One region of the Planococcus antarcticus DSM 14505 genome, then DNA from elsewhere that is predicted to be linked to it. Evidence: riboswitches for the same ligand, from Rfam matches in the RefSeq annotation. Region 1 holds a riboswitch; each other region holds the start of a gene.
The links. Region 1 has a riboswitch for S-adenosylmethionine ahead of BBH88_RS15965 (methionine ABC transporter ATP-binding protein). Riboswitches for the same ligand answer to the same signal wherever they lie in the genome.

Region 1 (3,279 bases):
TAGCACCTAATTTAATGTCTTTTGAAGCTTGTTCTGTCCCTGCCGATTCATTTTCTTCTCCACTGCCGCATGCTGCCAAAGCGAGCACACTTGCTGCCACTATCAATCCTGGTTTTTTCATGTCATTCTCCCCTTATCGTTTATCGATGGCTTTCGCTGTATAATCTCCTGCCAGTTGAATCAATTGGACCAGCACAATCAAAATGACGACTGTGACAATCATGATGGTATTATCGTACCGGTAATAACCGAAGCGGATGGCCAAATCTCCAATGCCTCCGCCTCCTACAACGCCGGCCATGGCAGAATAGGCCACTAAACTGATGATCGTCAATGTAACGCCTTGGATAATGCTCGCTTTCGCTTCTGGCAGCAGAACGTCTTTAATAATCATCCAGGGTGTGGCCCCTACTGCAATTGCTGCCTCGATAACACCCTTATCGATCTCACGGAGTGAGGTTTCCACAATCCGTGCGAAAAAAGGAATGGCTGCAACCGATAAGGATACGCTTGCCGCAATCGGGCCAATTGTCGTTCCCGTAATGAATTTCGTCAACGGGATAAGTGCCACCAATAAAATAATAAACGGAATAGAGCGAACGATATTAACAATAAAACCGACCACGGAATTCACTGGACGATTTTCAAGAAACAAGCCGCGGTCAGTGATGAACAGCAAAATTCCCAGTGGCAAACCAACGATTAATGCCACAGATAATGAGATGCCAATCATCGTTAACGTTTGAAAAAATGCAGTCTGTATTTCCGGCCATAGCTCGATAATTCGTCCCCATTCAATGCCCATTCGGAATCACCTCCACGATTGCTGACCTGCTTTCCATATACTTTAATGCATCCATCACAGCGGACGAAGTCCCTTTCAATTCCATGATGAAAATGCCAAGAGGCCGTTCTTGAATGTATTCGATTGCTCCGTGCAAAAAATTACCTTTTATCGGATAATGCTGCAGCATGTCAGAAATTACACCTTCTCCTGCTACAGTGCCCTTGAATAGCACTTTCACCAGGGTCCCTGTAAATTCGCTCAGGATATGCTCTGGAACATTGAATGATACGACACTGGAAATGAATTCCTTCGTCAAATCTTTTTGGGGCTCTGCAAAAATGTCGTATACCTGTCCTTCTTCAATGACGCGTCCACCCTGCATGACTGCCATTCGGTCACAGATTTCTTTAACTACATTCATTTCATGGGTGATCAGCACAATCGTGATGTTCAATTTGCGGTTGATGTCTTTCAATAACCGCAAGATAGATAAAGTCGTATTGGGATCAAGTGCAGATGTTGCTTCGTCGCACAACAACACTGCCGGATTGTTGGCCAATGCCCGCGCGATACCGACGCGTTGCTTTTGACCGCCGCTCAACTGGGCTGGATAGACATCCCGTTTGTCGGATAAACCGACCATTTCCAGCAGCTCTTCTACACGGGTTTCAATGCTTTTCGCGGGGGTGCCTTCTGCTCGGAGCGCAAAAGCGATATTGTCGTAAACTGTCTTTTGGCTGATCAGGTAAAAATGCTGGAAGATCATACCGATTTTCAAACGCGCTTTTCGCAGCTGTCCTCCGTTCAGTTTGGTCAAATCTTTGCCATCTACTGTCACGCTGCCTGAGGTTGGCCGTTCAAGCAGGTTGATGCATCGGATCAGCGAGCTTTTGCCGGCGCCTGAATAACCGACGATGCCAAAAATTTCGCCTTTTCCGACACCCAATGAAACATTGTCCACTCCGGTGACGGTGCCATGTTTAGTTGTATATGTTTTTGTCAATTTCTGAATCTGTATCATAGCTTCCTCCCGCCAACAAAAAGATGCCTCTTTCATCAAGAAAGAGACATCAAAAAGTTTAATTTCTCGACTTATCTTCCGGAACATTTGTGTGTTCCGCAGGACTTGGCACCTTCCCATTCGGGGGTTGCCGGACGTCATAGGGCCTAACCCTCGGTCTCTCTTGATAAGTTCTTGTTATTTGATTGAATTTTATGTTACAGACATTACTGCGGAGTGTCAATCGACTTTTTGAATTTTTCGTACAATTTCTCGCGACGATCATCGAAAACCGGAATTCGTTTCCGGACTTCCTCTACTTCAGCCAAATCGACTTCCACGTAACCTACGCCTTCTTGCTTCTTCATATCCAAACGAACCTCTCCCCAGGGAGCAATTACCATCGTGCTGCCGCCAAATTCATTGTTCGGGTCGCTGCCGATGCGGTTCACTGCAACGATAAAGCATTGGTTCTCGATGGCGCGTGCCTGCAGCAGAATACGCCAATGGTCAATCCGTGCTTCCGGCCATTCCGCTGACACAAAAACAAGTTTTGCGCCGTTCAGCGCCTGAGCACGAATCCATTCGGGAAAACGGATATCGTAGCAAATAACTCCGCCATAAACAGTGTCGTCCAGTTTAAAGGTACCAAGTGTATCTCCTTCTTCAAGATGGATATGCTCATCCATCAAACCGAAGCGATGTGCTTTGTCGTATTCTGAAACAAGCTCACCGTTTTTATCGACAACATACATCGTATTATAAAAGCTGTTATTTTTCTCTGTTGAAACAGAGCCCCCAACAATATTCACAGCGTGTTCTTTTGCAAAACTTTTCAGCAACTCTACTGTCCGGTTAGTACTGTCTGCCAAAGCGCTGAGTTCAGTCAATGCATATCCTGTGTTCCACATTTCAGGCAAAACGATTGTCTCCGCCCCGTTCGCGGTTGCCTCTTTTAAATAATTCATGACTTGCTGATAGTTCTGTTCGGGCTCTCCGAATACGATATCCATCTGAACACATGCAATTTTCATATTTTCTCCTCCAGTAGACAAGCTAACTTAAATTCTATAAGATTCGGAGTAGATGTGCAATTATTTCGAAAACAAGGAGAATCTTATGGAATTTTCAAATCGCCTGCAAAACCTGCCCCCACAATTTTTTGCATCACTGGTTGCCAAAACAAGCAAAGCCATAGCCGAAGGCCGTGACGTCATTAACCTTGGCCAGGGCAATCCCGACCAGCCGACGCCTGACCATATCGTCAAAGCGCTGCAAATTGCCGCAGCTGATCCAAAAACGCATAAGTATTCACCTTTCCGTGGAATTTCAGAATTGCGTCAAGCTGCAGTGGATTTCTACAAACGTGAATACGGCGTAGACATCGACCCCGATTTAGAAGTAGCCATTTTGGCAGGAACAAAAATTGGCCTTGTCGAGTTGCCGTTAGCATTGCTGAATCCACAAGACCTCTTGCTGCTGCCGGACCCTG
Region 2 (3,279 bases), 430 kb from region 1:
GTTTCGTACAATCCAAAGTTCTGTATCTGCAGGTCAGGATCTATTGCTTGTCCACCATCTGTTCTCCCAATTTTAAGTCCGGTACCATTCAAACTAGGGAAGCCATAAAACTTTTTATCCTGATCTTCTACAAAAAAAGATGGAAAGTTAATGGCATCATAAAGCTCGGAAGGCGCTTCAAACCAGCCAAAGACTTTGCGGGTCGGCTGAATTGGCAGATCTAAGTCCGGCAACAGTTTTGCTGCCCATGCTCCCGCCGTGACGATTACTTTTTTTGCATAAAATATCGTGTTAGCGGTCGTGATTTTTACACCCTTTTCGTCATTCAGATCAATGTGCTGAACAGGTGTATGAGTCACCAGATGTGCTCCATGTGCAAGGGCCTTTTCTTTATAGGCCCGAATGGCATTCTCACTGTAAATGATACCCGATTCGGCCTCAAAGCAACCGATAAAATGATCTGGTACAGAAAATCCAGGCCATCTTTCTTTGATTTCATTGTTGCTAAGTATCTCTAACGGCAGGTTATACTTTTGAGCAGCCGCAATCATTTCCTGAAGAAAAAGGGAATCTTTTGGACCAAGGCAGATAACACCGGTTTTTTCGAAAATTTTGGAGCCTGTTTGCTGTTCTAGCTCCTCCCACAATTGCTGGGCGCGCTTCACTAACGGAACATATTGTCTGCCTTCGCCGTAAGCATGCCGGATTAAGCGGGTATCCCCATGATGGCTGCCATTAATGTGTGGTGGATCGAAGGCATCAATCAATACCGTCTTTACTTTTTGTTGGGCCAAAAAGGCGCCGGCAGCCATTCCCATTGTTCCGGCGCCAATTATCGCGACATCAAAAATAGCTTCTTTTGTCATTTCTTTCGCTCCGATCCTCGCTCTGATCAATCCGTTTCTTTGTGCGTTTTACTTATGGTGATTTTTTATAAGCATTTCATATCAATATGTAGACTGATTCTAACTGCGATCCTTGGTTTTTGACAAGTATTATTTTGTATAAAACTAAATTTTAAGAAAAATGAGTTTGACAAGAGAGGCTATGTCCCATACTATCGTTAATATTCAAAAAACTAAATAACTTATCAAGATAGACTGAGGGGCATGCCCTGTGACGTCCAGTATTCATCACTTTTATGAGAAGTGTTAATTCCTTCAAAGTGTTTTATTCTGAGAGATAAGAATTCGACTAGCCCTTCTTTCCTATTGGAAGAGCTTTTTTTATGCATAAAGGTAAATTATGTTGATTATTTACTCGTTTGAAAGAGTGGAGATTTGCTATGATATGAACAAATTTAGAAAAGGTAGACATAGCGTAGAGCTTTTCTTTTGTTCATTTAACAAAAAAAATACGTCATTGCTTTTTTACCATTAAATTGACTTACGACTCTCTGTCCAAACAAAGTGTAAGCATAGCAACCAGAAATAATTTGCAGCTGGAGAAACGATCCAGGATTTAGAAAGGATGTTTAGGAATGAACCCAATTGAAGAAAATTTGAACAACTTCCCTAACGTCATTGTTGATGGAGCAATGGCTACAGAGCTCGAAAATTACGGCTGCAATTTAAATGACCGTTTATGGTCAGCGAAAATATTAATGGGAAATCCGGAATTGATCAAGAAAGTTCACGTAGATTATTTCCAGGCAGGTGCAGATTGTGCGATCACTGCGAGCTACCAGGCGACGATTGAAGGATACAAAGAAAGGGGGCTGACGGAGGAAGAGGCAATCGGCTTGATCCAAAAATCTGTACAAATTGCTTCAGAGGCCCGTGACGAATTTTGGACAGAGTTGGATAATCAGTCGAATAGACCAAAACCATTGGTTGCTGCCTCTGTCGGTCCATACGGTGCTTTTCTGTCGGATGGCTCTGAATATCGCGGCGATTATTCGTTAAGTGAAGATGAACTGATTGCCTTCCATAAAGAGCGGATTCGTGTATTAGTTGATGCGGGAGCAGACATATTAGCGTGTGAAACCATTCCTTGCTTGGCAGAAGCCAAAGCAATCGGCATCAATTGTTCAGCACCTCATATTATTGAGTCGCTGATGACCGAAGTGAAGAGCCAAACGGCCAAACCAATCATTGTTTATCCGAACTCAGGAGAAGAATACGACCCGACCAGCAAAACATGGGGAGAAGGTTCTTCAGAAAATCAGTTTACCCCGAGCACACAACGCTGGTATGAAGCGGGTGCTCAAATCATTGGAGGATGCTGCAGAACAACACCTGAGGACATTGCAGGCATTGCCGCTTGGGCTCGTAAATAAAATGGTTTTAAGGGATCAGGCAGCCGTGTGGAGAGCCTGATTCCTCTTATTATTTAATGTATGCATAAGGAGAATTTGCCGCAAATAACTGTTGTCACCAGCCGAGTCGCGATCTTGATGGATTATTCCCTTATCAAGTTTTCAATTGATCCTAATAAACGGTAAAATTAGTTCTTAGAAGCTCATAAAAGGGGGAATGTACATGAATGAAATTATTCAACAGAAATTAAAAGGGATAGAAGAGAAATTTAACGTGAAAATTTTATATGCGGTTGAATCCGGAAGCAGAGCATGGGGCTTTCCTTCAAAAGACAGTGATTACGATGTTCGATTTATTTATGTTCATTCGCCGGCATGGTATCTCTCAATCGATCCACAGGGAAGTGCAGCGAAGAGGGATGTGATTGAAGAACCGATTAATGATTTATTGGACATCAGCGGCTGGGAGCTTACAAAAGCGCTGCGCCTTTTCAGAAAAAGCAATCCACCGCTTTTGGAATGGTTAAGAAGCGGGATCATTTATTATCAAAAAGATTCTTTTGTTGATCATATACGCTCCTTGGAGTCGAATGTATTTTATCCAAATTCGATGTTGTACCATTACTTGAATATGGCAAAAAATAATTACCGTGAATACCTGCAAGGTCCAAATGTAAAAATTAAAAAATATTTTTATGTGCTGCGACCGATATTGGCGTGCAACTGGATTGAAAAATACCATACGACACCACCCATCAGCTTTAATGAATTAATGGAAGATATCGTTCCAGCAGGTGATTTGAAAAATGAAGTTCAGCATCTTTTAAAACGCAAGCTGGCAGGCGACGAAATGGATCTCGAAGCACGCATTAGCGTGATTAACGACTTTCTGGAAAGTGAAATGGAACGGCTGGAGGAGTATACAAAAACACTCAAAGTCGAAGTAGAGGATCCAACAGAAATGCTAGACGAATTATTTAGAGATACATTGCAGCAAACCTGGAAATGACACGCTGGTTTTC
Region 3 (3,279 bases), 150 kb from region 1:
TTTCCAGCCAGGGAACCATCAATTCACTTGGATAAAGTAAATCGTGGGTAAAGGACAAGGAATAGACAGGAATGTCCAAAACAGCATCTTGAATGTCATGCGTGTTCATAGCTTTCAGCAGCAGTACATAGCTATTGGCATCAAAACGCCCTGCCAATTTCTTACCTTGATAATTCAAGTACGACTGTACATTGAATTCATCGCCATCGCTGGTGCGTCCGAATCGCTGATTGAACATATTGCCACTGCGGTAAGTGAGCATGCCTGCCATTCTGGCTACTTGAAATCCTTTTAAAAGTGCCGAATCCTCATAATTTCCAGAGTTGAAATCTCTATCATTCTCAATCGCCAAAATGCCGATATGGTTAAAAGCAACACCGTAATCGCCGTAGTAGGGTGTGACAGCTAAAGGAAGAACCGCATCAATAAATTCTGGATACGATTTTCCCCATTCCAAGGTTTTCATTCCACCCAATGAGCCGCCTATCACGCCGGCAAGATGGTCGATCCCCAGTTTTTTCAAGGCATGATATTCGGCCCGCACCATATCACGTATGGTCAGTGTTGGAAACTCAGCACGATAAGGTTCTCCTGTTTCCGGATTTTTTGATAATGGGCCAGTCGAGCCATGGCAGCCGCCCAGTACGTTGAAGGTAATCACTTGAAAAACAGTTGTATCCACCGGCTTGCCTGGTCCGATTAATCCTGCCCACCACCCTGGATTTTCCTCTGTGCCAATTGCATATTGGTCGCCTGTCAATGCATGGCACACCAGAATAGCCGGAGCTTTTTTGTCTCCGAGACGTTCGTATGCAAGTTCTACGTCGTTTAAAATCTCAGTTGAATCCAGAGTTAAAGAGCCGATGGATACTGTCTTCATGAAAATCCCTCCTTATACGTTTTCCAATACGGCTACCTGTATCGCCTGCTCCAAATCGGCGATTAAATCTTCTGCGTTTTCTAACCCAACAGACAAGCGGATCAACTCTTCCGTTACTCCGGATGATTTCAGTTCTTCATCGTTCAGCTGCTGATGCGTGGTGGAAGCCGGATGAATGATCAGCGATTTGGCATCTCCTACATTGGCTACATGCGACCAGAGATTGACGCTATCGATCACTTTACGGCCCGCTTCACGTCCGCCTTTGATACCGAAATTGACAATCGAGCCATATCCGTCATTCTTCAAGTATTTCTTCGCTAATTGATGGGAAGGATGATTTTCAAATCCTAAGAAATTGACCCATTCGATTTGTGGATGCTGCCTTAAATAATCCGCAATAAGCTGAGCATTGCTGCTATGTTTCGGAATGCGCAAATGCAGCGTCTCCAGTCCTTGAAGAAAAGCATGCGCACTTTCCGGACTCAGTGATGGTCCAAAATCCCGCAATAGTTGCACGCGCAGTTTTGTCGCAAATGCCGCATCTGGCACATCAATGCCATAACGCAGTCCGTGATACGATTCGTCTGGCTGCGTATAGTTCGGGAAGCGTGGATTATCCCAATTAAATGTTCCAGCATCCACGGCTACCCCGCCAATCGTTGTGCCATGCCCGCCGATCCATTTCGTAGCGGAATGAATAACCACATCTGCACCAAATTCAATCGGATTGCTGCCGTATGGAGAAGCAAATGTGTTATCAATCAATAACGGAATTCCGTTTTCATGTGCAATTGTTGCTACCTTTTCTACATCGAAGACATTCAGGCTTGGGTTGCCGATAATTTCACCGAATAAAACTTTGGTTTTTTCTGTAATTGCCGCTTTGAAATTTTCCGGATCTGTAGCATCCACGAATGTGGTCGTGATGCCATAACGCGGCAAGGTGTTCGCAAATAAATTGTAAGTGCCGCCATACAGACTACTATCTGCTACAATTTCATCGCCGGCTTCTGCAATATTTAAAATAGAGAATGCGATGGCAGCCATTCCCGAAGAAAGAGCAACTGCTGCAGTACCGCCTTCTAATAATGCTACTCTCTGTTCAAAGACATCAACTGTTGGATTCATGATGCGCGAATAGATATTGCCGGTGTCCTTCAGGCCGAAGAGATCCTGTGCATGTTGTGTATCCTTGAAGACGTAAGAAGTGGTTTTGTAGATTGGCACTCCTCTTGACCCTGTCGCTGGATCCGGTTGTTGCCCGCCGTGTAGCAATAATGTTTCTGGTTTTAAGTTTGTCATTTTCCATTCCCCCTGTTTTTTATTGATACATATTGCCGAAGAGGACAACAAAAAGCCCTCTTCGCTAAGAAGAGGGCCGTAAATTACGGAGTTTCCTCCTCTTATCTATCAGAACCTATCAATCGATTCTGTAGGAATTAGCACCTTTTCAGACAGAATCGTCTGTTGGTTGCCGGGCATCACAGGGCCTATCCCTCCGCCACTCTCGATAAGAGTATTTGATTTGGTTTTTCGTCTTGTTGTGAATTATAAAAACTATGGCGCTTTTTGTCAAGTGTATTAGTCAAAAAATTTCGAAACCTTCTCTTTCCTCAAACGTTATCAAGTAATAGAGGAGGAATCTGTATGCTTATCTGGATTTTGTTATTATTTATCGGAGGCTATGTAATCGGTTGTTTTCACGGATCCCTTGCAGCGCAAGCATTATCAGGGGTGAACGTCAAAAAAGAAGGGGTGAAAAACTCCGGAGCTTCCAATGCTGCCATCGTGCTGGGCTGGAAATACGGTTTGCTTGTTGCATTTATTGATATTTTTAAAGGGTTTGCTGCCGTTGCAGGTCTGCGCCTGTTATTGGAATCAGGTAGTTTTTCAACTGAAATGATATGGGCATTATTATTTGTTGCCGGTGCTGGTGTTGTTTTTGGCCATAATTTCCCCTTCTATATGAACTTTAAAGGAGGCAAAGGCACCGCTTCCGTTATAGGCGTCATGGTAGCCCTCGACTGGAAACTTGGTTTACTTGGCTTGCTATTATTGATCAGCGTTTCGCTCGCGACAAACTACCTGGTCATTGGTGTACTTGTACTATATGCAGTTTATTTCGTAATCGCTTTCGGTCCTGCTTCCGGAAACTGGCCATGGCTGATAGCCTCTATACTGTTTGCCATGGCCGCATGGAAACATCGGGAAAACATTATTCGAATAAAGGATGGCACTGAAAACAAAGTATCTTCTGTTTTCCGAAAGAAAACTACAACCTCAAACTGAGTCGGATTTCTAGATTGTTTCTTCGTCTATTCTAAAGATTGTGAAAAAAATTCAAAAACTCCCTTGACTTTTTTGTTATTTCACCATAAAGTGAGACTCACGAATCG

Region 2: linked by a shared signal. The riboswitch ahead of mmuM (homocysteine S-methyltransferase) and the one ahead of BBH88_RS15965 (methionine ABC transporter ATP-binding protein) in region 1 are both predicted to bind S-adenosylmethionine.
Region 3: linked by a shared signal. The riboswitch ahead of BBH88_RS15210 (O-acetylhomoserine aminocarboxypropyltransferase/cysteine synthase family protein) and the one ahead of BBH88_RS15965 (methionine ABC transporter ATP-binding protein) in region 1 are both predicted to bind S-adenosylmethionine.

What each region holds. Positions count from the first base shown of each region.
Region 1 covers NZ_CP016534.2:3,248,055-3,251,333, forward strand. Annotated here, with positions in the region: gene BBH88_RS15955 (MetQ/NlpA family ABC transporter substrate-binding protein) at 1-121, opposite strand, end outside; gene BBH88_RS15960 (methionine ABC transporter permease) at 134-805, opposite strand; gene BBH88_RS15965 (methionine ABC transporter ATP-binding protein) at 795-1,808, opposite strand; SAM riboswitch class I at 1,877-1,981, opposite strand; gene BBH88_RS15970 (carbon-nitrogen family hydrolase) at 2,015-2,821, opposite strand; gene BBH88_RS15975 (pyridoxal phosphate-dependent aminotransferase) at 2,907-3,279, shown strand, end outside.
Region 2 covers NZ_CP016534.2:3,680,724-3,684,002, reverse strand. Annotated here, with positions in the region: gene solA (N-methyl-L-tryptophan oxidase) at 1-866, opposite strand, end outside; SAM riboswitch class I at 1,085-1,189, shown strand; gene mmuM (homocysteine S-methyltransferase) at 1,481-2,278, shown strand; gene BBH88_RS18055 (nucleotidyltransferase domain-containing protein) at 2,481-3,266, shown strand.
Region 3 covers NZ_CP016534.2:3,099,023-3,102,301, forward strand. Annotated here, with positions in the region: gene metX (homoserine O-acetyltransferase MetX) at 1-880, opposite strand, end outside; gene BBH88_RS15210 (O-acetylhomoserine aminocarboxypropyltransferase/cysteine synthase family protein) at 893-2,185, opposite strand; SAM riboswitch class I at 2,284-2,400, opposite strand; gene BBH88_RS15215 (glycerol-3-phosphate acyltransferase) at 2,531-3,172, shown strand.